DNA from 2 places in the Variovorax sp. PvP013 genome. Region 1 is predicted to be linked to the other one. Evidence: riboswitches for the same ligand, from Rfam matches in the RefSeq annotation. Region 1 holds a riboswitch; the other holds the start of a gene.
What was found. A riboswitch is a leader RNA that binds a small molecule or an ion and turns the genes downstream of it on or off. The one in region 1 is predicted to bind S-adenosylhomocysteine.
Positions count from the first base shown of each region.

Region 1 (15,428 bases):
ACCTTCTTGCGCTCGACCTCGCGCGCATCGCGCGTCACGAAACCGGCCTGGCTCAGCACCGGCTTGAGCGTCGCGTCGTAGTCGATCAGCGCACGGGTGATGCCGTGGCGCGCCGCGCCGGCCTGGCCGGACTCGCCGCCGCCGTTCACGTTGATCATGATGTCGAAGGCTTCGACGTTGTTCGTCAGAAACAGCGGCTGCTTCGCGATCATGATGGAGGTCTCGCGGCCGAAATAGGCCTGGATGTCCTTGCCATTGACCGTGATCTTGCCGGTGCCCTTTTTCAGAAACACGCGGGCGACGCTGGATTTGCGACGGCCGGTGCCATTGTTCCATTCACCAATCATCTCAAGGCTCCTTACAGTTCCAGCGCTTTGGGCTGTTGGGCGGTATGCGGGTGCTCTGCGCCACCGTAGACCTTGAGTTTCTTGATCATGGCGTAACCGAGCGGACCCTTGGGCAGCATGCCCTTGACGGCCTTTTCCAGGGCGCGGCCCGGGTGCTTGGCTTGCATGTCGCGGAAGTTCGTCGCGGTGATGCCGCCCGGGTAACCCGAGTGACGGTAGTACACCTTGTCGATCGGCTTGGCGCCGGTCACGCGGAGTTGCGATGCGTTGATGATGACGATGAAGTCACCGGTGTCGACGTGAGGCGTGTAAATGGCCTTGTGTTTGCCGCGCAAACGGAGAGCAACTTCGCTGGCTACTCGTCCGAGGACCTTGTCGGTCGCGTCAATCACAAACCACTCGTGCGTCACGTCAGCGGGCTTGGCGCTGAACGTTTTGGTCATGAGTTTTCTCTGTTGGAGAGGAGGTTTGCGGGGCCCTTTTCCACGGTCGGCGTTCCTCTGACGGGAATCTCTTAGGTGGGTTTCAAGCTTCGCCGCGGGGCCGCTCGAGCGCTGCGAAGCCTTCGATTCTATGCCGCTGGCGTCTTCGCGGCAACAAAGACCCCGGAATTCGGCCCTTGCGGCACTCAGAAGCGGTGGCGCATGCCCACGCCCACGCTGTTGCCGCTGTTGCGGTCGGTCACGCGGTCGCGCATCGCGATGGCGTAGAGGTCGGTGCGCTTGGACAGGAAATAGTCGTAGCCGATGCTGCCGGTCGTGCGCGTGCCTTCGAAGGTGCCCTCGACCTTGGTGCGCGCCACGGCGCCGATGAGGCTGCCCAGGCCGATCGGCACGCTCACGCCCGCCGACGCGGTCTTGGCGTCGTAGTTGGCGACCTCGGTCTTGGCGCCGCCGTAGGTCAGGAAGAAGCGGGCGAAGTTGGCGTTGTAGCTGCCGCCGACCATCCAGTCCTTCTTGGTCTCCGGCACGGCGACGTTGTTGATCGTCGTGGTCAGCAGACCCGTGACGGGATTGTTGACCTGGTCGCGCTCGTAGAAGGCCACGGCGGTCCAAGGGCCGCTGATGTAGAGCACGTTCATGCCGACGTTGTGCTTGCCCTTGTTGCCGGTGTCGCTGCTCTGTTCGCCGAACTGATACTGGACCGTCGCGGCGAGGCCGTTGTAGTTCGGCGTGGTGTAGGCGATCTGGTTGCCCCAGCCGGTGTCCGACGGCGTCGTGCGGAAGCCCCAGGCGGCCGTATTGACGTTGGCGTGCAGCACCAGGGGCGAGTAGGCGAAGGAGTCGCCGAACGGGTTGGCGAAGATCGTCGGCAGGAAGTTGGGAGCGGTACCGCGACCGAGGCGCACCGAGCCGAAACCGCCCGTCAGGCCGACATTGGCATCGCGCGAGAACGACGTGTCGCCGTTGAAACGGCCGTAGACGCCGCTGTCGGCGCGGATGAAGGACGTCAGCGCATAGGTGGCCTTCAGACCGCCGCCCAGGTCCTCGGTGCCCCGAAAGCCGATCCACGACGTGGTCAGGCCGCCCGAGCCGACTTCGGTGACCCGGCCCGGCGCCCCCGCCATGCGGGTCGAGGCGACATAGACGTCCACGAGTCCGGAGATGGCCACGCTGGATTGCGCATGGACCGGAGCGGCCATGCCGATCAGGGTTGCAGCGGAAGCGAGGACGCTCAGGCGGGAAGAATTCATGACGGGATTCCGTTGGAAGTTGAAAGTATCTGGAAGCAAATGTAATCGGCGCGGTGGTCGCACCCACTCTTTCCGCGAAGCAAGCGTTGTGCCAATGCCAATGTAGGCGCAGGACGCGAGTCGACGGGGCGACCCGGACGACGTGACGACGCAGGAACCGCCGGCAACCGGAACACCGGGGGCTGGCAGTTACCATCGCCGCATGTTCAGTTATCGCCACGCGTTCCATGCCGGCAACCACGCCGACGTGCTCAAGCACACGGTGCTGATCGCCACCCTCGACCACCTGCTCGAGAAGGAAGCCCCGCTCACCGTCGTCGACACGCACGCGGGCGCCGGCCTCTACCGGCTCGACGGCGACTACGCCGACACGAGCGGCGAGGCGGCCCAGGGCGTGATCCGGCTGGTCGGCGCGCCGGCCTCCTCGGTCGCCGCCGGCGCGGCACCGGTCGCCACGCCCCCTGCCGACGCCCTCGCGCGCTATCTGGAGGTGATCGCCGACTTCAATCCCAAGGGCGGTGCGCGCATCTATCCCGGCTCGCCCTTCATCGTGCAGCACCTGCTGCGCGACCAGGACAAGCTCAAGCTGTTCGAACTGCATCCGACCGATTCGCGCACGCTGTCGGCCAACATCGCCCAGCTCGAAGCGGGCCGCAAGATCGCCGTGCTGATGGAAGACGGCTTCGGCAGCGCGACGAAATTCCTGCCGCCGCCGTCGCGCCGCGCGCTGGTGCTGTGCGATCCGAGCTACGAGATCAAGAGCGACTACGCACGCGTGCTCGACTTCGCCGCCGAGGCGCTCAAGCGCTTCGCCACCGGCACCTACGCGGTCTGGTATCCGATCATCCCGCGCCCCGAGGCGCACGACCTGCCACGCCGCCTGAAGACAATGGCGACCAAGGCCGGCAAGTCCTGGCTGCACGCGACGCTCACGGTCAAGTCGAGCAAGCTCGTGACGACGCCGACCGGCGAGACGCGCCGCCCCGGCCTGCCGGCGAGCGGCATGTTCCTGATCAACCCGCCGCACACGCTCAAGGCCAAGCTCGCCGCCGCCCTGCCACAGATGGTCGAGCGCCTCGCCCAGGACCGCAACGCGACCTTCTCGCTCGACGCGGGCGGCTGAGCGGGCGGTCCAGGCCGAGGCCAGGCGTCGTCTACGGCGCCTGGACCTGCACCTGGATCGACGCGAACCAGGCCGCCAGGTCGTCGATGTCGGCGTCCTTCAACGGCTTGGCCATCATCGACATCACCTCGTGCTTGCGCGCGCCGCTGCGGTAGGCCTTGAGCTGCTCCACCAGGTACATCGCCGGCTGCCCGGCGATGTTGGGCGCGTCGGGCATCGTGGCCTTGCCCAGCGGGCCGTGGCAGGCGGCGCAGGCCGCCGCCTTGGTCTTGCCGGCGGCGGCGCTGGCGGCCAGCGCCGCCGGTGCGGTCGTCGTCGCGGCCGCCAGGGCGACCGCCCATGCGATGAGCTGCCGGTTCATGGCGCCTGGTAGGTGATGCGGTAGATGGCGCCGACGTAGTCGTCGGAGACGAAGAGCGAGCCGTCCTTGCCGACCGCCACGTCCACCGGACGGCCGCGGTAGGTGCCGGTGGCGTCGTCGAGCCAGCCCTCGGCGAAGACCTCGTTCTTGTCGGCCGTGCCGTCGGGCTTGAGCGAGGTGTAGAGCAGGCGCGCGCCGATCGGCTTGGTGCGGTTCCAGGAGCCGTGCTGGGCCGAGAAGAAGCCGCCCTGGTACTTGGCCGGGAACTGCTTGCCCGTGTAGAACGCCATGCCCAGGTCGGCCGCGTGCGCGACCGTCGTGACCTGCGGGTCCACCGCGCCGGCGGGGATCGGGTCCTTGTCGTAGCCGTGCTCGGTGATGCGGGTCTTGGCCACGATGTAGGGGTAGCCGAAGAACTGGCCCGCTTTGGTGGCGCGGTTGATCTCGCCGAGCGGGATGTCGTCGCCCATGCCGTCGGTCTGGTTGTCGGTGAACCAGAGGCTGCCGTCCTTGGGGTTGAAATCCATGCCCACGCTGTTGCGGATGCCGGTGGCGAAGACCTCGCGGCCGGTGCCGTCCTGGTTCATGCGCACGATGCCGCCGATGCCGGTCTTGGTGTAGAGCGCGAGCTTCTCGCGCGGCTGCACGTTGAAGGGCTGGCCCAGCGTGATGTAGAGCTTGTTGTCCGGGCCGATGCGGCAGGTGCGGCCGCTGTGGTTGAAGGACTCCTCCTCCGGCGGGATCAGCTGGCCCTGCGGCACCACCTCGGCCACCGCCACGTCGGGCGTGTCGTAGAAGAACTCGGCGCCCGGGAAGGAGTAGACGTGGTTGCTCTCGACCACGATCAGGAAGCCGTCCCGGGTCCAGCACACCGCGTTGGGGTTGCGGAAATTGAGCGAAGGCGCGAACTGCTTGACCTCGGTGGCCATGTCGCCGCCGTTGCGGTTGGTCACGGCCCAGACGTTGGTCTTGCGGGTGCCGACGAACATCATGTTGGCCGCCGGCGCCACGGCGATGGAGCGTGCGTCCGGCACCACGGCGTAGAGGTCGATCTTGAAGCCCGGCGGGAGCTTGATGGCCTTCAGGTTGGCGCGCAGCTGGTCGGCGTTCTTGCCGGTCTGCGCGACCGTCGGGATGTTGGGGTCGGTGCCCGACACCTTCATCTGCTTGAGCTTGTCGATGTTCTGCGCCACGGCGGGCAGGGCGGTCGCCATCGCGGCCGCGAGGGCGACGACGGTGAGGGTGAGGCGCGCGGGGCGGCGCGCTCGCGATGGTGCGGACATCTCTGGTCTCCTGTTGTTCGTGCGATGTGGGCGGACACACCGGCCGGTCGTGTGGCCGGCCGATCGACTGTGCTGCGCCACCCCATCGGCTTCGATCGGGACTTGCCCTATGAACATCGGGCCTGGTGTAACGGCCTGTTTCCTCCGGGACGTCGATGCGCTCGCACCGGCCGGTGCCCCGGCGGCGGATCAGCGCGTGCGCCGGCGTGCTCGCGCGACCTCGCGTCCTCAGCGATGGCCGCGCTTGCGGCCCACGCGACGCGGGGCGGCAGGCTCGGACGCCGCCCTTTCGTCGCCGCCGCCCAGGGCCGTCAGCGCGGCGCGGTCGACCGGCGCCCCGCCACAGCGCGTGCCGGCGTTCTCCTTGCCGATCACGGTGATCGCCACCTGCTTGATGCCCAGGCCGACCATGTCGATCGCCTCGGCCGCCGCGCGGCTCAGGTCGATGACGCGGCCGGGTCCGAAGGGCCCGCGGTCGTTGACGCGCACCAGCACCTCGCGCCCGTTGGTGAGGCTGCGCACGCACACGGCCGTGCCGAAGGGCAGCGTGCGGTGCGCGGCGGTGAAGGCCGACATGTCGAAGCGCTCGCCGTTGGCCGTGCGGCGCTGATGGAACTGGATGCCGTACCAGGAGGCGCCGCCGCGCTGGAAGAACTCCCCGGACGACCGGTCGCCGGGGACGCCGTCGTCCACCCCGGCGAACGGGTCGTCGTTGCCGCTGGAGGAGAGGTCGTAGCTCACCGTCGCGACGGAGGAACGCGGCGGCGCGCCCGAGGGCACGCTGATGTCGCGCGCCAGCGGGCGCAGGCCGGTGCCCGACGAGGGCGCCGTCGCGGGCGCGGAGGCCGTCGTCGCGGCTTCCGGCGTGGCGGCGGGGTCGGGCGTCGCGCTGCAGCCGTCGAGCAGCAGCAGGGCCGCGACCGAACAGGCGACGGACACCGCGCAGGCGACTCGGCGCCCGGGTCGGCCGCGCCGGACCTCCGCGCTCATCGTCCGGACTCCAGGCCCTGCGCGACCGTGCGGCCCGGTCCGGGACGCCCTGCCCTCACCCTCATGCCTAGTCGCTCCAGCCGAGCCGATCGAGCACGGCCAGCGGCGCGGCGGCCTGGTTCATCGTGTAGAAGTGCAGCGAGGGCGCACCGCCGTCGCGCAGGCGCTCGCACAGCGCGGCCACGACGTCCAGGCCGAAGGACTTGATCGACTCGACGTCGTCGCCGAAGCCGTTGAGCCGCAGCCGGATCCAGCGCGGGATCTCGGCGCCGCAGGCGTCGGAGAAGCGCATCAGCTGGGTCGAGCTGGTGATGGGCATCACGCCCGGCACGATGGGGATGTCGACGCCCAGGCGGCGAACGTCGTCGACGAAACGGAAGTACGCCTCGGCGCCGAAGAAGTACTGCGTGATCGCCGAGTCGGCGCCGGCGCGCGCCTTGGTCGCGAAGGCCTGCAGGTCGGCCTCGGGCGAACGCGCCTGCGGGTGGATCTCGGGATAGCAGGCGACCTCGATGTGAAAGTCGCGACCGGTTTCCGCGCGGATGAATTCGACCAGGTCGCTCGCGTACTGGAACTCGCCGCCGATGCCGTAGCCGCTGGGCAGGTCGCCGCGCAACGCCACCAGGCGCCGCACGCCCATCGCGCGCAGTTCGGCCAGCTGCGCGCGCACCGTGGCGCGCGTGGCGCCGATGCACGAGAAGTGGCTGGCCGCGGGGACGCCCTCCTCGATGATCTCGCGCACGGCGGCGAAGGTGCCCGCGTGCGTCGAGCCGCCGGCACCGTAGGTCACCGAGCAGAACTCGGGATTCAACGCATAGAGTTGCTGGCGCACGGCGCGCAGCTTGACCGCGCCTTCGGGCGTCTTGGTCGGGAAGAATTCGAAGCTCAGGGGAAGGCGCATGCGCGGCTCCTGGATGAGGAAACGCCGTCGCCCTAGAGGACGCGAACGGCGTGGAGGAAGAATTCGCGGTTGCCGTCGCCGCCGGCGATCGGGCTGTCGAGCCAGCGCGCCACGCGCAGGCCGAGCGCCGCGCAGGCCTCGCGCAGGCGCGCCTCGACCACCGCGTAGAGCGCGGCGTCGCGCACGATGCCGCCCTTGCCGACCTGGCCGGGCTGCAGCTCGAACTGCGGCTTGACCAGCAGCAGCAGGTCGCCGCCGGGCGCGAGGAAGGGCACGACGGCCGGCAGCACCAGCGTCAGCGAGATGAACGACAGGTCGCCCACCACGAGGTCGAAGTCGGCGCGCTCGTCCTCGGGCAGGTCGGCGACGGTCAGCGCGCGCGCGTTGACGCGCTCGACGGCCGTGACGCGCTCGTCCTCGCGGATGCGCGCGTGCAGCTGGCCGTGACCGACGTCGACGCCCGTGACGTGGGCCGCGCCGTGCTGCAGCAGGCAGTCGGTGAAGCCACCGGTCGACTGGCCGACGTCGAGGCAATGCCGCCCGCGCGGGTCGATGCCCGTGGCCGCCAAGGCGCCTTCGAGCTTCAGCCCGCCGCGCGAGACGAAGCGCGACTCGGCCGCGTCGGCCAGGTCGAGCTCCGCCGTCTCCGGGATGTCGTCGCGGTTCTTGCCGACGTCGCGCCAGGCGTCGGCGCTGCCCGCGTCGCGCCAGCGCAGCCCGCCGGCGATGAGCCGCACCGCCTGCGACCGCGACGCGGCCATGCCGCGCTCCACCAGCAATTGATCGGCACGCATGGCGCGGCGATCAATAGCGGTAGGTGTCCGCCTTGTACGGACCCGCCTTGTCGACGCCGATGTAGGCGGCCTGGGCGTCGCTGAGCTCGGTCAGCATGGCGCCGACCTTCTTCAGGTGCAGGCGCGCGACCTTCTCGTCGAGGTGCTTGGGCAGCACGTAGACCTTGCCGGACTCGTAGGCGTCGGGCTTGGTGAACAGCTCGATCTGGGCGATGGTCTGGTTGGCGAAGGACGAGGACATCACGAAGCTCGGGTGGCCCGTGCCGCAGCCCAGGTTCACCAGGCGGCCCTTGGCCAGCAGGATGATGCGCTTGCCGTCGGGGAACTTGACGTGGTCGACCTGCGGCTTGATCTCCTCCCACTCGTACTGCTCGATCGACGCGATGTCGATCTCGTTGTCGAAGTGGCCGATGTTGCAGACGATGGCCTGGTCCTTCATGGCCACCATGTGCTCGTGGCGGATGACGTCGCGGTTGCCGGTGGTGGTGACGAAGATGTCGGCCTTGTCGGCGGCGTACTCCATGGTCACGACCTTGTAGCCTTCCATGGCGGCCTGCAGGGCGTTGATGGGGTCGATCTCGGTGACCCACACCTGCGCCGACAGGGCGCGCAGGGCCTGCGCCGAACCCTTGCCCACGTCGCCGTAGCCGGCCACGACGGCCACCTTGCCGGCGATCATGACGTCGGTCGCGCGCTTGATGCCGTCGACCAGCGACTCGCGGCAGCCGTAGAGGTTGTCGAACTTGCTCTTGGTGACCGAGTCGTTGACGTTGATGGCGCGGAACTTCAGCAGGCCCTTGGCCGACATGTCGTTCAGGCGGTGCACGCCGGTGGTCGTCTCCTCGGTCACGCCGATGATCTCGGCCGACTTGCGGCTGTACCAAGTCGGGTCCTCGGCCAGCTTGCGGCGGATGGCGGCGTAGAGGATGCGCTCCTCCTCGCTCGAATGCGTGTCGATCAGCGACAGGTCCTGCTCGGCGCGCTGGCCCAGGTGCATCAGCAGCGTGGCGTCGCCGCCGTCGTCCAGGATCATGTTGGGGCCTTCGCCCTTGGCGCCCTTGGGGCCGAAGTCGAAGATGCGGTGGGTGTAGTCCCAGTAGTCCTCCAGCGACTCGCCCTTGATGGCGAACACCGGCGTACCGGCCGCGGCGATGGCGGCGGCGGCGTGGTCCTGCGTCGAGAAGATGTTGCACGAGGCCCAGCGCACGTCGGCGCCGAGCGCCTGCAGCGTCTCGATGAGCACCGCCGTCTGGATGGTCATGTGCAGCGAGCCGGTGATGCGCGCGCCCTTGAGCGGCTGGGCGGCGGCGTACTCGGCGCGGATGGCCATCAGGCCGGGCATCTCGGTCTCGGCGATGCGGATCTCCTTGCGGCCCCAGGCGGCGAGGGTGATGTCGGTGATGGCCTGGTCGGCGGCCGAGGCGGGCTTGGCGGCGGGCAGCAGGGGGGAGACGGAGGACGGGGATTCGAGGACGGCGCTCATGAGGAAAGGGACTCCAAGGCTGATTGCGGATGCCGCTGGATCGGGGGGACGTCGATGCCGGCAGGGTGCCTGGCAGGGACGGGACTCACCGCGATGGACAGCGGATGAGCGTGGTTGCGATGTGTTCCGAGCCTCACGCCTGACGGCGCTGCAACGCTCCTCGGAGCCGGGATTTTAGCCCGACACCGGTTTCGCCCTGCTTCGGGCCGGCCCGAATCCCTGCACGCCCGGGGGACGCGTCCTGCCTACAGTCGCGGCCGACGCGCGTTCCGGAGCCACCCGGCGACCGGCGCGGTCCACCTTCTTCGACCGAGGCCTTCCATGACACGCACCCAGACCGCCGCCCTCCTCCGACCGCTTCCGACGCTGTCGCGCTTCCTCCGCACCCCCCGCTCCTGCGCCACGGCGATCGCCGTGGCGGGCCTCGCGGGCGCCCTGGCCCTGCCCCAGGCGGCCTGGAGCCAGCCCGCCCCGCCGGCGCCCCCCATGGGCATGGCGCCACCGGCGCCGATGGGCGCGGCGCCGGCGCCGGCGCGCGCCGCGCCCGCGACGCCCACCGTGCGCATCCGGGGCACGGTCGTCTACGCCGACGCCGCCCAGCTGATCGTCAAGGACCGCGGCGGCGAGGTCGTGACCCTGGCGCGGGTGCCCGACCTGCCCGTCTCCGAGGTCTATGCGATCAAGCTGGCCGACATCACCAAGGGCAGCTACGTCGGCACCGCCGCCATGCCGCAACCCGACGGCACGCAGCGCGCCCTCGAGGTGCTGGTGTTCCCGCCCGAGGCGCGTGGCACCGGCGAAGGCCACTTCCCCTGGGACCTGGAACCGAAGAGCACCATGACCAACGCCACCGTCGCCGACCTGGCGGCGGCGCCGGCGTCGGTGCGCGGCGGCCAGCAGCTGCGCCTGGCCTACAAGGGCGGCGAGAAGACCGTGATCGTGCCGCGCGACGTGCCGGTCGTGACCTTCCGCCCGGCCACCGACGCGCTGCTGGTGCCCGGCGCGCGGGTGCTGGTCAACGCGCAGGAGCGCAACGGCACGCCGACGGCGGTGCGCGTGCTGGCCGGTCGCAACGGCTTCGCGCCGCCGATGTGAGGACCGGCGAGGGACATGGGGCGCGAGAATCGCGTCCCATGTCCCTGTCCGACCAGCTCCAGATCGCCGCCCCGAATCCCGACGGGTCCATCACGCCGCCGCCCAGCGCGGACGACCTGCGCCAGGCGCTGGAGGCGCGCAACGAGGAACTCGTGGAGAAGCTCGGCGGGCTCCAGGAGATCCTGGCCAAGCCGCTCGATCAGATCCTGGCCGAGCGCGACCGCTTCAAGGACGCCGCGGCGGCCTGGGACTCTTTCGGCGCGATGTGGATGCTGTCGCAGCGCGCGATGAAGCGCGTCGCGCTGGACCTCGCCGCGCAGCAGGGCGTGAGCGAGGAGGAAGTGGTCGCGCGCGCGCTCGATCTCGCCAACGAGGTGCTCAACGGCGACGGCGTCGACTTGGGCGGCGCCATCGCCGAGCCGCAGATGGCGCACATCGCGCGTCACCGGCCGTTCCTGCGGAAGCAGTTCAGGCGAACCTGAGTCACCCAGGGGCGGGCCGGCGACGAAACCTGCCCTGAGGGACAATGTCGTCCCTTCCCGGCCCTCCGCCCGCCGCACCCGCCGGCCTCCCGGCGGTCGCGCACCTCGCACGTCCCATTGAGTCCGCCCCGATGTCGAACGACAAATTCCTCGAAGAAACCCAGCGCCGCCGCACCTTCGCGATCATCTCCCACCCCGACGCCGGCAAGACCACGCTGACCGAGAAGCTGCTGCTGTTCTCGGGCGCGATCCAGATCGCCGGCTCGGTCAAGGCGCGCAAGGCGACGCGCCACGCCACGTCCGACTGGATGGAGATCGAGAAGCAGCGCGGCATCTCGGTGGCGTCGTCGGTGATGCAGATGCTCTACCGCGAGCACGTCATCAACCTGCTCGACACGCCCGGCCACAAGGACTTCTCGGAGGACACCTACCGCGTGCTGACGGCCGTCGACTCGGCCCTGATGGTGATCGACGCGGCCAACGGCGTGGAGGCGCAGACGCGACGCCTGATCGAGGTCTGCCGCCAGCGCGACACGCCCATCATCACCTTCGTCAACAAGATGGACCGCGAGGTGCGCGAGCCGCTGGACATCCTCGACGAGATCGAGCGCGAGCTGGGCATGCCCTGCGTGCCGATGACCTGGCCGGTCGGCCAGGGCAAGAGCTTCGGCGGCATCATGAACCTGCGCACGCAGACCATGACCGTGTTCGACTCCGGCAAGGAGCGCCTGCCGCAGGAGTTCGAGACGATCCGCCTCGACGACCGCGACGAACTCATCAAGCGCTTCGGCGCCGAGTTCGAGAACGCCGAGCAGAGCATGGAGCTCGCCGCCGGCGCCTCGCCGGCCTGGGACCGCGCGGCCTTCCTCGCCGGCAGGCAGACGCCGGTGTTCTTCGGCTCGGGCGTGAACAACTTCGGCGTCATGGAGGTGCTCGACGCGCTGGTCGACCTCGCGCCCTCGCCGCAGTCGCGCACCAGCACCGTGCTGGTCAACCGCCAGCCGGTGGTCAAGGAGATCCAGCCGGCGGACAAGGACTTCGCCGGCGTCGTCTTCAAGGTGCAGGCCAACATGGACCCGGCGCACCGCGACCGCATCGCCTTCGTGCGCATGGCCTCGGGCCGCTACACGCCGGGCATGAAGCTCAAGGTGCAGCGCACGGCCAAGGAACTGCGCCCGACCAGCGTCGTGACCTTCATGAGCCAGCGCCGCGAGGCGGTGGAGGAGGCCTTCGCCGGCGACATCGTCGGCTTCACCACGCACGGCGGCGTGCAGCTGGGCGACACCATCACCGACGGCGCCAACCTGATGTTCACCGGCCTGCCCTTCTTCGCGCCGGAACTCTTCATGACCGTGATCCTGAAGAACCCGCTGCGCACCAAGCAGCTCCAGCAGGGCCTGGCGCAGCTCGGCGAGGAAGGCGCGATCCAGGTGTTCCGCCCCGAGATCGGCGGGCCGATGCTGCTGGGCGCCGTCGGCCAGCTGCAGTTCGAGGTGGTGCAGCACCGCCTGAAGGGCGAGTACGACTGCGACGTGCGGCTCGAGGGCTGCCAGTACACCGGCGCGCGCTGGATCACCGCCGACACGCCGGCCGAGCTGCGCGAGTTCGTCAACGCCTACCCGGCGCGCATGGCGCTGGACGCGGCCAACACCCTGGCCTACCTCTGCACCTCGCCCTACGACGTGCGGCTGGCGCAGGAGCGCTTCCCGAAGATCCATTTCCATCCGCTGCGCGAACACGCCGGCCTGTCGCTGCAGAACGCGGGCTGACGCGCGGGAGCCGCCGCCCGTGCCGTCGTCGAATCCGCTGGCCTTCGCGCTCGCCCAGTACGCGTTGCTGGGCGTCTGGCTGTTCGGCTGCTGGGGCATCGGCCGGTTGCTGCTGCCGGGCAATCGCGCCGCGGCGTCCGCGTCGATGCCGGGGGCGGACGACCCGATCGGATCGCTCGCCCATCCGATCGCCATCACGCTGGGGATCGGCGTCTGGGTCTGCGCGCTGCAGGGCCTGGGCATCGCCGGCGAACTGACGAGGGCGCCGGTGCTAGGGCTGGCGGCGGCGGGCCTCGGCCTGGGTGCCTGGGCGATGCTGAAACGTCGGCGCGATCGCCCGACGACGGCACCGGGTGCGCCGCGACATTCCCTGCGTGGCGCCCGGGCTTCCCGCACCACCGCCGAGCGCTGGACCCTCGTCGCCGTCGCGCTGCTGGCCCTGCCCACCCTGCTCGCGCCGCTGTCCCCGCCGATGGCCTGGGACGAGCTGGCCTACCACCTGCCGCACGCGCGCGAGTGGGCGCGCACCGGCCGGCTGGTGGTCAGCGACTGGCTGCGCTATCCCTGGTTCCCCTACAACCTCGACCTGCTCTTCGCCGTGCCGCTGCTCTGGGGCGAGGACGTGCTGCCGCATCTCCTGCACGCCGCGACCGGCTGGCTCGCCGCGGCGCTGATCTACGGGCTCGGCGTGCGCCACCTGCGGGACCGCGTGGTAGCCGGCGTCGCTGCCGCCCTCTGGCTGCTGCTGTCCAAGGGCCAGTACGACCGCGCCTATGTCGACATGGGCGCGACGCTGTTCGTGACGGTCGGCTTCGTCGCACTGCACGCCTGGCACGTCGACGCGGCCCGCGACCGGCGCTGGCTGCTCGTCGCCGCCTTCTGCCTGGGCATCGCGGCGGGCGCCAAGTACCAGGTGCTGGCGCTGCTGCCCTTCTTCGCGATCGTGCTGGCATTGCGCGACCGCCGGCCCACGACCTGGCTGCCGGTCACCGGCGCGCTCCTGCTGCCCTGCGTCTACTGGTACGCGCGCAACACCGTCCTCACCGGCGACCCCTTCAACCCGCTGGGCGGCAAATGGTTCGGCTTCACCGACTGGAACCTGGCCGACTACCAGGGCCAGCTCGCCGACCTGCGCGACAAGGCCGGCTGGCCCGATTGGCTGCTCTGGCCGGCGCTGGCCGTGCCCTTCATGCCGACGTTGCGCCGGCAACCGGCCGTGCGCGGCGCGCTGTGGGCGAGCGCCTGGATGCTGGCCGTGTGGGTCGCGAGTTCGCGCTATCCGCGCTATCTGATGACCGCCTTCCCGCTGCTCGCGCTGCTCGCCGCCGTCGGCTGGGTGCGGGGCGTGCGCGGGCTGCGCGAGCGCGTCGCGCTCCTGCGCACGCCGCGCGCCGCGCGGGTGGCCGGTGCGCTGCTGATGGCGTGCGTCGGCGTGGCGAGCCTGGCCTGGAGCGTGCGCCACGCGCAGCGCGTGGTGCCGGCGCCGGCGGCGCGCGAGGCGCTGCTGCGCGAGCGCGTCAACGCCTACGGCCTGTGGGCCTGGCTGCGCGACCACGCGGCCAAGGCCGGCGTCCGGCGCGTCTACCAGCTGGGCTTCGAGGAATCGCTCTACTACGTCCCGACGGCGCTGCTGCCGGTCCGGGGCGACACCTTCGGCCCCTGGCGCTACGGCGACGTCGTCGCGCTGCCGACGCGCGAGATGCACCGCAAGCTGGCGACACAGGGCTTCGACACGCTGGTGCTCAACGCCGAGCGCTGGCCGGACCTGCCGCTGCGGGCCGACTTCGAGCGCTTCTTCGTCCCGCTGCACACGGACGGCACGGCGCGGCTCTACCGCCTGGCGCCGACGCCCCCTCCCTGAGCGGCCCGCCGCCGACCTGCACCGCACCGCCTTTCGCCCTTCCCCGACCCCGTACCCGCCCTTCGACGACCGCCCGCCCATGACGCCCCTCCCCCGCCCGGCCCTCGCACCGCCGTCCGTCCCGCGCGACCCGCGCATCGCCGTCGTCATCCCTTGCTTCAACGAAGAAGGCGCCATCGCGCAAGTCATCGCCGACTGCCGCGCCGCGCTGCCCGGCGCCGCGATCCACGTGTTCGACAACCGCTCCACCGACGGCACCGCCGCCGTCGCGCGCGCGCACGGCGCCCGCGTCGCGCACGTGGCCCTGCGCGGCAAGGGCAACGTGGTGCGTCGCATGTTCGCCGACGTCGAGGCCGACCTCTACGTCATGGTCGACGGCGACGCGACCTACGACGTCGGCCGGGCGGCCGAAATGGTCGACCTGCTGCTCGACGACGGGCTGGACATGGTGGTGGGCACGCGTTTCGACGACGGCCGCAACCCGCAGACCTACCGCCCCGGCCACCGCCTGGGCAACCGGTTGCTGACCTCGAGCGTCGGCCTGCTCTTCGGCGGCCATTTCAGCGACATGCTCTCGGGCTACCGCGTGTTCTCGCGCCGCTACGCCAAGTCCTTCCCGGCGGCGGCGCGCGGCTTCGAGACCGAGACCGAACTGACCGTGCACGCCCTGGAACTGCGCATGCCCTGCGGCGAGCTGCCCGTGCCCTACCTGGCGCGGCCCGAGGGCACGCAGAGCAAGCTGTCGACCTTCCGCGACGGCGGCCGCATCCTGCGCACCATCCTGCGGCTGTTCATCAGCGAGCGTCCGCTGGCCTTCTTCACCGCGCTGGCGGCGCTGTGCGCCCTGGCGTCGATCGGCCTGGCCGTGCCGCTGGCCGTCGAGTACTGGCGGACCGGCCTGGTGCCCCGGCTGCCGACGGCGGTGCTGGCCACGGGCACGATGCTGGCGGGCATGCTGGCGCAGGTCTGCGGCGCGGTGCTGCACACCGTGACGCTCGGCCGGCAGGAGGCCAAGCGGCTGGTGTACCTGTCGATCCCGGCGACGCTGCGCGCGGCGGCCGGGCTGTCGGACGCGGAGGGGACGGGAGACTCGACAGTCGTGGCCGACGCGTCGGTCGACGCCGACCCCGCGAGCGCGGCGGGACGCGCCGCATGAAGGCGACGCCGATCTCCCTGGTGCACAGGCTGCTGAAGGGTCGGTTCCTGCGCTTCGCCCTCGTCGGCGTCGTCGGCCTGGCGGTCGACC
Region 1 is NZ_JBNDLF010000003.1:488,939-504,366, forward strand. It holds gene rpsI (30S ribosomal protein S9) at 1-347, opposite strand, end outside; gene rplM (50S ribosomal protein L13) at 359-790, opposite strand; gene ABID77_RS12690 (porin) at 976-2,040, opposite strand; gene ABID77_RS12695 (23S rRNA (adenine(2030)-N(6))-methyltransferase RlmJ) at 2,243-3,163, shown strand; gene ABID77_RS12700 (c-type cytochrome) at 3,195-3,524, opposite strand; gene ABID77_RS12705 (PQQ-dependent sugar dehydrogenase) at 3,521-4,807, opposite strand; gene ABID77_RS12710 (septal ring lytic transglycosylase RlpA family protein) at 5,036-5,746, opposite strand; gene metF (methylenetetrahydrofolate reductase [NAD(P)H]) at 5,865-6,698, opposite strand; gene ABID77_RS12720 (TlyA family RNA methyltransferase) at 6,731-7,492, opposite strand; gene ahcY (adenosylhomocysteinase) at 7,503-8,975, opposite strand; S-adenosyl-L-homocysteine riboswitch at 9,075-9,143, opposite strand; gene ABID77_RS12730 (hypothetical protein) at 9,297-10,070, shown strand; gene ABID77_RS12735 (hypothetical protein) at 10,109-10,552, shown strand; gene ABID77_RS12740 (peptide chain release factor 3) at 10,684-12,321, shown strand; gene ABID77_RS12745 (ArnT family glycosyltransferase) at 12,341-14,182, shown strand; gene ABID77_RS12750 (glycosyltransferase family 2 protein) at 14,262-15,338, shown strand; partial or broken gene ABID77_RS12755 (GtrA family protein) at 15,335-15,428, shown strand, end outside.

Region 2 (15,428 bases), on a different contig from region 1:
GCCGCCCACCGACACCACCAGCGCGTCGAGGTCGGGCACGGCGTCGAGCATCTCCAGCGCCACGGTGCCCTGGCCGGCGATGATCTCGTCGTCGTCGTAGGGATGGACGAAGGCCAGGCCCTCGCGCTCGGCCAGCGCGAAGGCGTGGGCGCGGGCGGCGTCGAGGGTGTCGCCGTGGAGCACCACCTCGGCGCCGAAGCCGCGCGTGCGCTCGATCTTCACCCCCGGCGTGAAGCGCGGCATGACGATCAGCGCCCGCACGCCCAGGCGCTGCGCGTGGTAGGCCACGCCCTGGGCGTGGTTGCCGGCCGACATGGCGATCACGCCGCGCGTCGGGTTTTCCGTGGTCAGCTCGACGAGCTTGTTGCAGGCGCCGCGCTCCTTGAACGAGGCGGTGAACTGGAGGTTCTCGAACTTCAGGAAGACCTGGGCGCCGACGATGTCCGAGAGCGTGCGCGATTCGACACACGGCGTCGCCAGAATCTGTCCGCGCAGGCGCTCGGCGGCATGCTCGATGTCTTGGATCTGGATCATCCGGGACATTGTGGCGTCTCTTCCCGGAACCCATGGTCTGCGTTATGGTCGCGCTGAATTCCCTAATAGCTGGAGGTTGTCCGATGGTCAAGCGTTCCGGGGTCGACATGGCGGCCGCGCCTTCGCGCGGGCAGGCGCTGCCGTCGCCCGGCCTCAAGGAAGCGCCGGTGCTGGAGCTGATGTGTTCGCACTTCGTGCTCACGCTCGCGGCCAAGCAGGGTCCGCGCTTCAACGTGCGCCGCGACCTCAACGGCCTGCTGTCGCTGGCCGGCCGCCACCTGGTCTGGCCGGCGCAGGTGCTGCAGCGGCTGCGCGAGTTCCTGGGGCGGCGCTGCGCCGGCAACGAGGTCTGGAAGGGCGTCGAGCACTTCGACGGCCGCACGCTGCTGGAGCGCCACGGCGTCTGGCGCGGCCCCTACGAGGAAGGCACGCTCTTCTTCTATCTCGACGAATACGCCAAGGACCAGCCCAAGGACCTGCTGGCCGTGCTCTCGGTCACGCGCGACTGGCTGACCAACGCATTGCGCAAGCAGTCGACCCTGGTCGAGAAGAACATCGACGCGCTCGCCGGCCTGCTGCAACTCAACAAGGCCGAGCGGGCGCTGCTGCTCTACGGCACCCTGGCGCGCTACCAGCGCGACCTGCGCTCGCTGCTGGTGGAGTTCAAGGTCAACAACGCCCCGGAGGCCTACGCCGCCATCGCCGAGGTGGCCGGCGTGCCCGCCAGCGACGTGGGCGAGGCCCTGCGCGCGGGCTCGCGGCTCGAACGCATCGGGCTGATCGAGAACCTGATCTCCGAGCACAACATCACCGACCTGGCCGACCTGATGAAGGTCAGCGAGAAGCTGCCGCCGGTGCTCATGCGCGAGTACCGCGACCAGAGCGAGCTGATGGCCGTGTTCACGCGACCCTCGGCCAAGAGCACGCTCACGCCGGAGGACTTCTCCTTCGCCGCCGAGGACACGCACATGCTCGTCACGCTGCTGCGCGCGGCCGTCGCGCGCAAGGAGCCGGGCGTCAACGTGCTGCTCTACGGGCCGCCGGGCACCGGCAAGACCGAGCTGGCCAAGGTGGTGGCGCAGGCCGCCGGGCTCGACCTGTTCGAGGTCGAGTACGCCGACCGCGACGGCAACTCGCTCTCCGGGCGCGACCGCTACCGCTCGCTGCAGATCGCGCAGGTGTTCCTCAAGGGCAGCGCGCAGGCGGCGCTGCTGTTCGACGAGGTCGAGGACGTGTTCCCGCCGATCAGCACCGAGGCCGCGCAGTTCATGGCGCGCGCCGACCAGGTGCCCTCGCCGCCGAGCGGCAGCGTCAGCGGCAAGGCCTGGGTCAACCAGATCCTCGAATCCAACGCCGTGCCCACGCTGTGGGTCACCAACCGCATCGAGCAGATCGACCCGGCGTTCCGCCGCCGCTTCGCCTACCACCTGGAGTTGAAGTCGCCGCCGCCCGGCGCGCGCGAGCAGCTGGTGAAAAAGACGCTCGAGGGCGTGGTCGTCTCCGACGCCTTCACCGCCAAGCTCGCCGGCCGCAAGGGCCTGACGCCGGCGCAGATCCGTACGGCGGTGCGCTTCGCGGTGCTGGCGCGCACCGACGACGACGCCTCGGTCGAGGGCCTGATCGAGCGCCAGCTGCGCAACGCCGACCTCGCCCTGGGCACCACCGACCGCCAGGCCGGCGAGCGCCGCGCCGTGACGACCTACGACCTCGACATGCTCAACGTCGAGACGCGCTTCGAGATCCCGCGCATCGTCGAGGCGTTGCGCGCGCGCGGCCACGGCACGCTGTGCTTCTACGGCGCGCCGGGCACCGGCAAGACCGCGCTGGCCGAGCACATCGCGCGTGCCATCGACCGACCGCTGATCGTCAAGCAGGCCAGCGACCTGATGAGCAAGTACGTCGGCGAGACCGAGCAGAACATGGCCGCCATGTTCCGCGAGGCCGAGGCCGAGCGCGCCGTGCTGCTGCTCGACGAGGCCGACAGCTTCCTGCAGGACCGGCGCGGCGCGCAGCGCACCTACGAGGTCACCGAGGTCAACGAGATGCTCCAGGGCATGGAGCGCTTCGACGGCATCTTCGTGTGCACCACCAACCTGCTCGACCGCCTCGACCAGGCGGCGCTGCGCCGCTTCACCTTCAAGATCAGGTTCATGCCGCTGACCGCGCCGCAGCGCGAGCGCATGTTCGCCACCGAGGCGCTCGCGGGCGACGCGGCGCTCCTGACTGGCGAGCTGCGCGCCCGGCTGGCCAGGCTCGACCAGCTCTGCCCCGGCGACTTCGCCGCCGTCAAGCGCCAGACCGACATCCTCGCGGCCGAGTTCTCGGCCGCCGAATTCCTCGATCAGCTCGAGGCCGAGCACCGCATCAAGCCGGAGGTGCGGGAGGCGCGGGGGATGGGGTTCGTGCAGTAGCGCGTCGTCGCCGTGGCGATGCTCACTGGTTCGCGCACGCCCGCAGCACCTCCACCCCGTACTTCTCCAGCTTCGTCACCCCGATCCCGCTGACGCCCTGCAGGTCGGCCAGGGTGGCGGGGGCGCGCTGGGCGATGGCGGCGAGGGTGGCGTCGTGGAAGATGACGTAGGCGGGCAGGTTGCCTTCGCGCGCCACCTCGGCGCGCCAAGCCTTGAGGGCGGCGAAGCGCTGCTGGGCGGCGGCGTCGAGTCCTTCGGCCGCCGGCGACGGCGCGCCGCGCGCGATCCGTTCGCGGCGCACCCGACCGCCCGACGAAGCGCCGCGCCCGGCCGGCGCCGACACCGATTCGCGCAATGCGACGCGCGCCTCGCCCTTGAGCACGGCGCGCGAGGCGTCGGTCAGCCGCAGGGTGTTGAAGTGCTGCGTGTCGACCGCCACCGCGCCGATGGCGATGAGCTGGCGCAGCACGCCGCGCAGCTGCACCTCGCTGAATTCCGCGCCGATGCCGAAGGTGCTGACCTGCTCGTGATCGAACTGCTTGACCTTCTCGGTCGCCTTGCCGCGCAGGATGTCCATGATGTGCCCGGCGCCGAAGCTGATGCCGCTGCTCTGCTGCACCCGGTAGATGGTGGAGAGCAGCTTGCGCGCGGCGTCCGTGGCGTCCCAGACCGCCGGCGGCTCCAGGCAGTTGTCGCAGTTGCCGCAGGGCGTGCTGTGCTCGCCGAAGTAGGCCAGCAGCCGCACGCGCCGGCAGTCGGTGGCCTCGGCCAGCGCCAGCAGGGCGTCGAGCTTGCCGCGCATGACCTGCTTGAAGTCCTCGCCGGCCGGGCTCTCGTCGATCATGCGGCGCTGGTTCACCACGTCCTGCAGGCCGTAGACCATCCAGGCATCGGCCGCGGCGCCGTCGCGCCCGGCGCGGCCGGTCTCCTGGTAGTAGCCCTCGATGTTCTTGGGCATGTCGAGGTGCCCGACGAAGCGCACGTCGGGCTTGTCGATGCCCATGCCGAAGGCGATGGTGGCGACGATCACGATGCCGTCCTCGCGCAGGAAGCGGTCCTGGTGCTTCTGGCGCACCGCGGCGTCCAGGCCGGCGTGGTAGGGCAGGGCGTTGACGCCGGCGGCCGCCAGCGCCGCGGCCACCTCCTCGACGCGCTTCCTCGACTGGCAATAGACCACGCCCGCCTCGCCCGCGTGCTCGCGCTCGATGAAGCGCAGCAGCTGCGTGGTGGCGTCCTTCTTCTCGACGATGGTGTAGCGGATGTTCGGGCGATCGAAGCTGCTGACGAACTGGCGCGCCTCCTCCAATTGCAGCCGCTCGACGATGTCGGCGCGCGTGAGGTCGTCGGCCGTGGCGGTCAGGGCGATGCGCGGCACGCCGGCATAGCGCTCGTGCAGCACGGTCAGCGCGCGGTACTCGGGGCGGAAGTCGTGGCCCCACTGGCTCACGCAGTGCGCCTCGTCGATGGCGAACAGGCTGAGCCGGCCTTTCGCGTGCAGGGCGTCGAGCTGCGCCAGGAAGCGCGGCGTGGTCACGCGCTCGGGCGCGGCGTAGAGCAGCGTCACCTCGCCGCTGGCCATGCGCCGCTCCACGTCCTGCGTCTGCGGCCAGTCGAGCGTGGAGTTCAGGAACGCGGCGTCCACGCCGGCCTGGTGCAGCGCGCCGACCTGGTCGTGCATCAATGCGATCAGCGGCGAGACCACCACCGTCACGCCGTGGCCGGCGCGCTGGCGCGCGATCGCCGGGATCTGGTAGCAGAGCGACTTGCCGCCGCCCGTGGGCATCAGCACCAGCGCGTCGCCGCCGTGCGTCACGTGGTCGACGATGGCCGCCTGGGCGCCGCGGAACTGCTCGTACCCGAAGACCTGGTGGAGGATCTCGCGCGGGTCGGTGGAGGAAGAGGTGGAAGGCGAGGCGGACAAGGGAATCGTTGCGTGGCGTGGGGAACGGGCAGGCCGGCCGGGGCCGATTGTCGTCGCCCGTCCTTTCCTCGGGAGCGGGCCGGGTGACTTCGGCCCGATGGGCGCGCGGTCGAGCGCGTGCGGTCCAAAAACAAAATCCGATCCGAGTTTGACGAATCGGCGTTCGGCCCAAGGTCCGCCGAATGAAAAGTTGCGAAAGCAATTTCCCACTGCCCATTCAATTTCCTGTTTAGACAGGGAGCACGAAGATGATGCGGAAGACATGGGTGGTGGGCGACCGGCTTGTTCCGGGTGGCACGGTATTGCCCTATGAGGGGCCCATGATGGATATCCATGGACACCGCGCCGCGCTGATCGGCGGGCGCGTGTATTGCGAAGGTTGCAACAGCGTCGGTCTCATCGCCAAGGCGGGCGGGCCCTACAGGAGCCGGTTTCATGGCGCAGAGATGGCGTTGGAAGGCGACGTGGCGATCTGCCGCTGCCCGGTTCCGCCGCCGCTCGTCTCGATGCTGCCGCATTCGGTGAACTGCGACGACCGCCTGGACGCCGCCGTCGGGGTCTTCGACCCGAGCTTCACTGCGCTGCCCGGCTGGTTTTCCGGCGACATGGAACCGGTCCGGGCGAGCAGCAAGGTGGTCGACGGCTTGGTGAAGCATCCGCCCGAGGCCGAGCAGACGGAGAACATCTGTCCGAACATGACCAACAGGGAGTTCTGCGATCTGGTGCTCGGGCTGCGGGCTGAGGCTGTAAAGATGGTCGAACGACGCTCCAAAGATCTAGAACTCTGGGGTAAGCCTGAAAAGGCTCGAGTCAAGCAATGGTTTGGCACAGACGATGAAAAGACGAGGCAGTACTTGCAAAGCGGACTTTTCAAATGTCTGCACGTGCTTACGGCTCTCACCGGTGACAACTTCGTTCGCTATTCGGAGCAGCTGATGCGCAATGTCGGATGCACACCTTCAGGAAATAAAAAAGGACTGCTCGCCGAGGTCTGCAAGCCAGATATCGCAACCCACACGATCGGCATTGCAATCGAATTCTGTGGCCTTCGCCCTCGATCGGCAGAATCGGACTCGCAGTTGCAGACATTGATCCATGAGGTCACACATTTCGATGGCGTCTTTGGTTCAGTTGACGACATCTATAAAATGAAGGAAAGTCTGGCAATTGCCAATGATACGAGGAGGGCTCTTAAGAATGCGGATAGTTTAGTAGGCTATATCGCATATGGAGTCAGCTATGTTGGATAAACGACTGATTCCTCTTTGCATAGGAATACTGATGGCGGGTTCTGTGCATGCCTGCTCGAGAGCATTCGCCATCGACCTGGATTTTGCGGCAGGCTCCGCCGATCTCGAGAAAACCGAGATCGTGAGATTGACGGCATGGCTCGACAAGTGGCGAACCGTCTTCACTCGTTTCGAGCGCGTCATGGTCGACGGTATCGCGCTCGAAGGCACTCAGGACGCCAAGGCACTTTCGAGGCGTCGCGCGGAAGTCACGACGCGTGCCGTTCGTCAATTGCTCGAGAGCGTGCCGATCTACGAAAGCTCGCATTTGAATTCGCCATTCCCGGCCTTCAAGGGAGGAAACTATGCTGGGATCGATCTGGTGCCTTTTCAGGAGGATCTGCCCGAATGTGGCAAGCCGATCAAGTAGGCGGCCCATTGCACGATTTAAGGCTTTCACTCGGAATGCCAGTGCTGTGCGACGCGGGACAATTACCGCAGCCTGATCGGATAGGTGATGCATGACGAAAAGGCTTATTGCTTTGCTGCTTTGGCTCGCACTGATGCCGAGCGGTGCCCATGCATGTTCGATCGTGATTCAGATCACGCTCGATTTCCCCGCGCAATCTGCTGAACTCGATCGGACCCAGATCATTCGCCTCGCGAATTGGCTGGATCAAGCTCGGAGTTGGTACGAGTATGAGAGCGCTGAAGTCGAAGGTTCATCCAGCACGGAATCACCAGACAGCAAGAACTTGGCGCTGCGAAGGGCAGAGGCCACCGTTCATGCGTCGTAAAGTCTTTACGAGGGCTTGGCCACTCGATCCAGCGGCTATGCTTATTCGCCATCCATACAGTCCCAGCCTCACGCTGCCGTCGTCCAATTGATCATCTCGAATCCTCCGAAATGCGGAGCGACTCCGATCCCTGGCTTCAAACGCTGACGGCGTCGAATGGCAGAGGTAGCGGCAGCGACGGCAGTGGCACCCCCAAGGCAAGGCCATGACGGGCTTTTTACAATCGCGCCCATGAAGCCCGTCGTCTACACCCGCGCCCAGCAGCTCCCCGCCATCCTCGCCGAACGCATCGCCATCCTCGACGGCGCCATGGGCACCATGATCCAGCGCTTCAAGCTCAGCGAGGCGCAGTACCGGGGCGAGGGCTACGACGGTCCGGGCAGCACGGGCGAGCGGTTCACGGACTTCGAGCGCGACGTCAAGGGCAACAACGAACTGCTCTCGCTGACCCGGCCGGACGTCATCCGCGACATCCACGAGGCCTACCTCGCCGCCGGCGCCGACCTGATCGAGACCAACACCTTCGGCGCCACCACCGTCGCGCAGGAGGACTACAAGATGGCGCACCTCGCGCGCGAGATGAACCTCGTCTCCGCCCGGCTCGCCCGCGCCGCCTGCGACAAGTTCAGCACGCCGGACAAGCCGCGCTTCGTCGCCGGCGCCCTCGGCCCGACGCCCAAGACCGCTAGCATCAGCCCCGACGTCAACGACCCCGGCGCCCGCAACGTCGACTTCGAGACCCTGCGCGCGGCCTACTACGAACAGACCGAGGCCCTGGTCGAGGGCGGCGCCGACGTCATCCTGGTCGAGACCATCTTCGACACCCTCAACGCCAAGGCGGCGCTGTTCGCCGTCGACGAGTACTTCGAAGCCAGCGGCGAGCGCCTGCCGATCCTCATCAGCGGCACCGTGACCGACGCCTCCGGCCGCATCCTCAGCGGCCAGACCGTGACCGCCTTCTGGCACAGCGTGCGCCATGCCCAGCCGCTGGCCGTGGGCCTGAACTGCGCGCTCGGTGCCGCACTGATGCGCCCCTACATCCAGGAGCTCGCCCGCGTGGCCGGCGACACCTTCATCAGCTGCTACCCCAACGCCGGGCTGCCCAACCCGATGAGCGACACCGGCTTCGACGAGACGCCCGAGGTCACCTCGCGCCTGCTGCACGAGTTCGCGGCCGACGGTCTGGTCAACATCGTGGGCGGCTGCTGCGGCACCACGCCCGACCACATCGGCGCCATCGGACGCGCGGTCGCGCCGCTGCCGGGGCGCACGATCGGGCGCGGCGTGTTCTACCGCGAGCCGGACGAGGCACCGGTCGCCTGACTACCGGACACGGCGGTGGCGGCCCCGGCCGCCGGGCGCGTCGCGATGCGCCTCGCGCGGCCGTCGCCGGTGCGGCGTGCGAGGTCGTTCAATCCTTCCGCCGCGCGATCAACGCCACGAAGCGCTGCGCGCCCAGCCCCAGCGGCCGCTCGCGCGACCACACCACGTCGACCCACAGGTCGAGCCCGTTGCTGAGGTTCTCGAACGGGATCTCCACCAGCGCGCCGGCGGCGACGTGCGGCTGGGCGAACGCGCGCGGCAGCCAGCCCCAGCCGAGCCCGGCGGTGATCAGGCTCAGCGCCGCCAGCGCGTTGTCGGTGCGCCAGACGTGGCGCGCGAAGACGAAGCGCGGGTCGCTGATCGCGAGGTCGCGCCCGGCCACGACGATCTGGCGCGTGGTGCGCAGGTGCTCCTCGCGCAGGCGCCCGCCGGCGGCGGCGAGCACCGGATGGCCGGGCGCCATCACGGCCACCAGCAGGTCGCTGGCCACCTCCTGGAAATCCTCGCGGCCGTCCAGGCTCGGGCGTTCGAAGACCAGCGCCAGCTGCGCGCGCCCGGCGTGCAGCAGCGCCAGCGCGTCGCCCTGCGGCGCCGCCAGCACTTCCACCTCCAGCAGCGGATGCTCCTGCGCCAGGGCGGCCAGCGCGACGCTCCACGGCGCGGCCAGCAGTTCGGGCGCGATGGCCAGCGTCAGGCGGTGCTCGAGCCCCTGCGTGAGCGACAGCGCCTGCACCTGCAGTTGCCTGAGCTGCGCGGCGAGCAGTCGCGCCTGCGGTTCGAGCGAGCGCGCGGCGGCGGTCGGCTTCGGCTCGCGGCCGGCGCGGTCGAACAGCACCAGGTCTAGCTCGGCCTCCAGCCCGGCGATGGTCATGCTGACGGCCGAGGGCACGCGGCGCAACGCACGCGCGGCCGCCGAAAAAGAACCGTGGTCCAGCACGGCCAGGAAGACCTGCACGTTGTCGCTCGAAAACGCCATGGGAAAGGTTCCTCGTCGATCGCCGTGGCGGATCGACCTGTCTGAAAAACTGAAAGAAGCCGACTTTTTATATCAGCGCGTCGCACATAGAGTCATGGCTCGTCCATGACATCCCAGGAGAAGAGCACCATGCAAGGCATCAAGCGCCGCGTCGTCTACATCACGCTGTACGAAGGCATCGCCATCGTCGTGGCCAGCTTCGGCCTGGCGGCGATGTCGGGGCAGGGCGTGGGCCACGCCGGTCCGCTGGCGGTGCTGGCCTCGGCCATCGCGGTGGTCTGGAACCTGGTGTTCAACGCCCTGTTCGAGCGCTGGGAGCGCCGCCAGGCGGTGCGCGGGCGCGGCCTGGGGCGGCGCATCGCGCACGCCATTGGCTTCGAGGGCGGACTGATCGCCTTCCTGGTGCCGGCCATCGCCTGGTGGCTCGACATCAGCCTGTGGCAGGCCCTGCTGATGGACCTGGGGCTGGTGGTGTTCTTCCTGGTCTACACCTTCGTCTTCAACTGGGTGTTCGACGCCGTCTTCGGATTGCCGGCGTCGGCCGGCGCCGCGCAGCCGGCCTGACCGGACGCCGCACGGCCGGTCCGGCGGGCCGGCCGTGCAAGACTCGACGCATGTCCTCGCCGTCCGTTCCGCCGTCCGCCTCCGTTCCTCCCGTGTCCTCCACCGCCGATGCCCTGGCCGCGACCGCCTTGGCGGCCTTCGACCACGCGGTGCGCGCCGGCGCCGGCCTGCGCGGGCGCGAGGGCCAGCGGCGCATGGCGGAGAAGGTGGCGGCCACGCTGGCGCGGGCCACGCTCGGCAAGCTCGACGAGCCGGAACTCGACGCCGACGGCGGCGCGGCCGGTGCCGCCGCGCCGGACCCGGTGCGCGCCATCGCGGTGATCCAGGCCGGCACCGGCGTGGGCAAGTCGCTGGCGTACTGCGCGCCGGCCATCGCGCTGGCGCTGGCGCGCAACACGCGCGTCGTCGTCTCCACGGCCACCGTGGCGCTGCAGGAGCAGCTGGTGGCCAAGGACCTGCCGGCGCTGGCTGCGCTGATGCCGCAGCCGTTCCGCTTCGCGTTGGCCAAGGGGCGCGGGCGCTACGTGTGCCAGCTCAAGCTGTCGCGCCTGGCCGGCGAGGTCGTGCCGGCGCATGGCGACGAGGACGACGCCATCGACCCCACCGCCGACCTGTTCGCCGACGACGAGCCCACCGCCCGCGCGCCCCGGCCGCAGCACGAGATCGCCGCGCGCCTGCAGTTCTACGGCGGCATCGCGCGGGCGCTGGCCAGCGGCGCCTGGGACGGCGACCGCGACGCGCTGGACACGCCGCCGGCGCCCGAGGTGTGGTCGGCCATGGCCGCCGACGCGGCGTCCTGCACCGGGCAGCACTGTCCGGCGTTCAACGGCTGCGCCTACTACGAGCGGCGCAAGACGCTGGTCGGCGCGCAGGTCATCGTGGTCAACCACGACCTGCTGCTGTCGTCGCTGGGCAACCGGCTGCTGCCCGAGCTGGACAACTGCCTGCTGGTGCTCGACGAGGCGCACCACCTGCCGGCGACGGCGCTGGCGCAGTTTGCCTGCCGCATGGACCTGGGCCACCACGGCTGGATCGAGCGGCTGGCGCAGCGCGCCGTCGCCGTCGGCGTGCGGCTGGAGGTCATGGATGTGGCCGACATCCCCGGCCACGCGGCGCAGGTGCGCCAGGCGATGCAGCAGGTCGAGCGCCTGGTGATGGACCTCTATGGCGAGACCCTGCGCGCGACCGCCGGCAGCGGGCGCGGCCCGGGTTGCGCCCGCGTGCCGCGCGGCGAGCTGCCCGAGGCGCTGTGCGAGCCGCTCGAACGCGTCGCGCGCCACGCCGACGGCTTCATCGAATGCCTGCGCGCCATCGCCCGCGCCCTGCGCGCCGAGCTGCGCGACAACCCCGGCCAGGCGCGCGCGCTGTCGTCGATGTACGCGCAGCTCGGCGCGCTCGCGCCCCGGCTGGAGCAGATGCTCGACACCGCCCGGCTGCTGCTGCGCGAGACCGCCGCCGACGCCGTGCCGGCGGCCAAGTGGTTCACCCTCGAGGTCGAGGGCGAGCGGTCGATCCTGCAGGCCCACGCCAGCCCGCTGCTGCCCGGCGCCACCCTGCGCCACCACCTGTGGGGCCGGGTGCGCGGCGCGGTGCTGACCTCGGCCACGCTCACGAGCTGCGGCCAGTTCGACTTCTTCCTGCGCGAGTCGGGCCTGCAGGGCGACGACGCGGCCAGCACGCTGGAGGTCGCCAGCCCCTTCGACTACGCCGCGCAGGGCCGCCTCGTCGCCGTCGAGACCCGGGCCGATCCGCGCGACGCCGTCGCCTACGTCGCCGAGATGGCGCAGGCCCTGGCGCGCGACCTGGCCACGGTGCGCCACGGCGCGCTGGTGCTGTTCACCTCGCGCGACCAGTTGCGCCAGGCGGTCGAGGCGCTCACGCCCGTCCTGCGCCCGCGCGTGCTGACGCAGACGGCGCTGCCGCGCCAGGTGCTGCTGGCCACGCACCGCCAGCGCGTGGCCGACGGGCAGCCCTCGATCATCTTCGGCATGCAGTCCTTCGGCGAGGGGCTGGACCTGCCGGGACGGCTGTGCGAGTCGGTCTTCATCGCCAAGCTGCCCTTCGCGCCGCCGGACGACCCGGTGGGCGAGGCGCGCGCCGAGTGGCTGCGCGCCGTCGGACGCGATCCGTTCTCCGAGCTGGTGGTGCCCGCCACCGCGATCCGGCTGGCGCAATGGGTCGGCCGCGCGATCCGCAGCGAGGACGACCGCGCGAGCGTCTACTGCTACGACCGGCGGCTCGTTCGCACGGCCTACGGACAGCGGCTGCTCGCCGGCCTGCCGCCGTTCGCGCGCACGACCGTGGCCGCCGAGTCCCGCGCCGCGCTCGCGCCCTAGCCGGAGCGCCCGGCCGCGCGCGGCCCGGGCGATGCGCCTAAAATCGCCTCTCCCCGAGGAGCGTTGCAGCGGCCGGCTTGCGCCCCGCCAGGCTCGGGCCGCCTTTTTTGCAACGACGCTCGCCTGAACCTCCGTCCGCGAACCAGGTGAGCCCCATGTCGTCGTCCTCCGCCCCCGTCCCCGCCACTTCCCCTTCTTCCTCGCCCGCTCCCGCCGCCGGGCCGGACGTCCCGGCCATGAAGCTCTCGGGCCTGGAGCCGGTGCAGATCGGCGCGGGCACGCTGTTCGTCAACATTGGCGAGCGCACCAACGTCACCGGCTCCAAGGCCTTCGCGCGGATGATCCTCAACGGCCAGTTCGAGGAGGCCCTGGCCGTGGCGCGCCAGCAGGTGGAGAACGGCGCGCAGGTGATCGACATCAACATGGACGAGGCCATGCTCGACAGCAAGGCCGCGATGGTGCGCTTCCTCAACCTGATCGCCTCCGAGCCCGACATCGCGCGCGTGCCGATCATGGTGGACAGCTCGAAGTGGGAGGTCATCGAGGCCGGCCTGCGCTGCATCCAGGGCAAGGGCATCGTCAACTCGATCAGCATGAAGGAGGGCGAGGACGCCTTCCGCCACCAGGCGCGCCTGCTGCGCCGCTACGGCGCGGCGGCGGTGGTGATGGCCTTCGACGAGACCGGCCAGGCCGACACCTACGCGCGCAAGGTCGAGATCTGCCAGCGCGCCTACCGCATCCTGGTCGACGAGATCGGCTTCCCGCCCGAGGACATCATCTTCGACCCCAACATCTTCGCGGTGGCCACCGGCATCGAGGAGCACAACAACTACGCGGTCGACTTCATCGAGGCGACGCGCTGGATCAAGCAGAACCTGCCGGGCGCCAAGGTGTCGGGCGGCGTCTCCAACGTGAGCTTCAGCTTCCGCGGCAACGACCCGGTGCGCGAGGCCATCCACACCGTGTTCCTGTATCACGCGATCCAGGCCGGCATGGACATGGGCATCGTCAACGCCGGCATGGTGGGGGTCTACGACGACCTGGAGCCGACATTGCGCGAGCGCGTGGAGGACGTGGTGCTCAACCGCCGACCCGACGCCGGCGAGCGCCTGGTCGAGGTCGCCGAGACCGCCAAGAGCGGCGCCAAGGACGAGAGCAAGCGCAACGACTGGCGCGGCACGCCCGAGGCCCCCGTGAGCGTGGGCGACCGGCTCGCCCACGCGCTGGTCCACGGCATCACCGAATTCATCGTCGAGGACACCGAGGAGGCCTACCGCGCCATCCTGGCCGGCGGCGGACGCCCGCTGCATGTCATCGAGGGTCCGCTCATGGACGGCATGAACGTGGTGGGCGACCTGTTCGGCGCCGGCAAGATGTTCCTGCCGCAGGTGGTGAAGTCGGCCCGCGTCATGAAGCAGGCCGTGGCGCACCTGCTGCCCTACATCGAGGAGGAGAAGCTGCGCGACGAGGCCGCCGGGCGCGACGTGCGCACCAAGGGCAAGATCGTCATCGCCACCGTCAAGGGCGACGTCCACGACATCGGCAAGAACATCGTCACGGTGGTCCTGCAATGCAACAACTTCGAGGTCGTGAACATGGGCGTGATGGTCCCGTGCCACGAGATCCTGGCGCGCGCCAAGGTCGAGGGCGCGGACATCGTCGGCCTCTCCGGCCTCATCACGCCGAGCCTGGAGGAGATGCAGTACGTGGCCGGCGAGATGCAGCGCGACGACCATTTCCGCGTCAGGAAGATCCCGCTGATGATCGGCGGCGCCACCACCAGCCGCGTGCACACGGCGGTCAAGATCGCGCCGCACTACGAAGGCCCCGTGGTCTACGTGCCCGACGCCTCTCGCAGCGTGAGCGTGGCGCAGTCGCTGCTCTCCGACCAGGCCGCGAAGTACATCGACGAGCTCAACGTCGACTACGACAAGGTGCGCCAGCAGCACGCCAACAAGAAGCAGGTGACGCTGTGGCCGCTGGCCAGGGCGCGCGCCAACAAAACGCCCATCGACTGGAACACCTACGTGCCGCCGGTGCCCAAGTTCATCGGTCGGCGCGTGTTCCGCAACTTCGACCTTACCGAGCTGGCGAAGTACATCGACTGGGGTCCGTTCTTCCAGACCTGGGACCTCGCCGGGCCGTTCCCGGCCATCCTGAAGGACGAGGTGGTCGGCACCGAGGCCGTGCGCGTCTACGCCGACGGCCAGCGCATGTTGAAGCGCCTGATCGAGGGCCGATGGCTCAGCGCCAGCGGCATCGTCGGCTTCTGGCCCGCCAACACCGTGGGCGACGACGACATCGCGCTCTACACCGACGAGACGCGCGGCGAGGTCGCCATGACCTGGTACGGCATGCGCCAGCAGACCGAGAAGCAGGCGATCGAGGGCGTGATGCGCCCGAGCCGCTGCCTGGCCGACTTCGTCGCGCCCGCGTCGAGCGGTCTGAAGGACTACGTGGGCATGTTCGCCGTCACGGCCGGCCTGGGCGTGGAAAAGAAGGAGAAGTACTTCGTCGACGACCTCGACGACTACTCGGCCATCATGCTCAAGGCGCTGGCCGACCGCCTGGCCGAGGCCTTCGCCGAGGCCCTGCACCACCGCGTGCGCACCGACCTCTGGGGCTACGCCGCCGGCGAAGGCCTGAGCAACGAGGAGATGATCGCGGAGAAGTACCGCGGCATCCGCCCGGCGCCGGGCTACCCGGCCTGCCCGGACCACAGCGTCAAGCGCGCGATGTTCGACGTCATGCAGTGCGCCGACATCGGCATGACCCTGACCGAGAGCCTGGCCATGACGCCGGCGGCCAGCGTCAGCGGCTTCTTCCTGGCGCACCCCGACGCGACCTACTTCAACGTCGGCAAGATCGGCCACGACCAGCTCGCCGACCAGGCCGCGCGCCGCCATCGGCCCGAATCGGAGCTGGAGCGCCTGCTGGCGCCGAACCTGTAAGGGCGGGGCGGGGCGCCGCCGGGACTCAGCGCCGCCGCAGCAGCAGCGCCTGGCGCAGCATGCGCGCGGCGCGGTCGCGGATCTTGCCGGGCATGCCGCGATGCGGCCGCGCGGGCTGCACCTGGGCGCCGCGGCAGGCGGCGAGGAAGTCGTCGAGGATCGCGGTGTCGTCCACCGTGCTGACGGTGCTGCCCTGGCGATGGAATTCCGGATGCCACTGCGTCGCGGCGATGTAGCCGCCGCCCGCGCGCCCGGCGACGCGGCGGATCGCCTCGGGCACGCGGTCGGGGTAGCTCCAGGCCTCGACCTCGAAGCCCGGCGCCAGGTCCTTGATGCCCTGGTGATGGATGCTGTTGACGCGCGCGTGCGCCACGCCGGGGTACATC
Region 2 is NZ_JBNDLF010000004.1:243,225-258,652, forward strand. It holds gene ABID77_RS14010 (threonine ammonia-lyase) at 1-534, opposite strand, end outside; gene ABID77_RS14015 (ATP-binding protein) at 618-2,945, shown strand; gene recQ (DNA helicase RecQ) at 2,968-4,872, opposite strand; gene ABID77_RS14025 (M35 family metallo-endopeptidase) at 5,115-6,116, shown strand; gene ABID77_RS14030 (hypothetical protein) at 6,148-6,525, shown strand; gene ABID77_RS14035 (hypothetical protein) at 6,617-6,892, shown strand; gene ABID77_RS14040 (homocysteine S-methyltransferase family protein) at 7,124-8,215, shown strand; gene ABID77_RS14045 (LysR family transcriptional regulator) at 8,304-9,191, opposite strand; gene ABID77_RS14050 (PACE efflux transporter) at 9,321-9,755, shown strand; gene dinG (ATP-dependent DNA helicase DinG) at 9,806-12,091, shown strand; S-adenosyl-L-homocysteine riboswitch at 12,141-12,219, shown strand; gene metH (methionine synthase) at 12,328-15,042, shown strand; gene ABID77_RS14065 (gamma-glutamyl-gamma-aminobutyrate hydrolase family protein) at 15,068-15,428, opposite strand, start outside.
Region 2: it holds a riboswitch for S-adenosylhomocysteine, as region 1 does, so the genes downstream of both, metH (methionine synthase) here and ahcY (adenosylhomocysteinase) in region 1, are expected to answer to the same signal.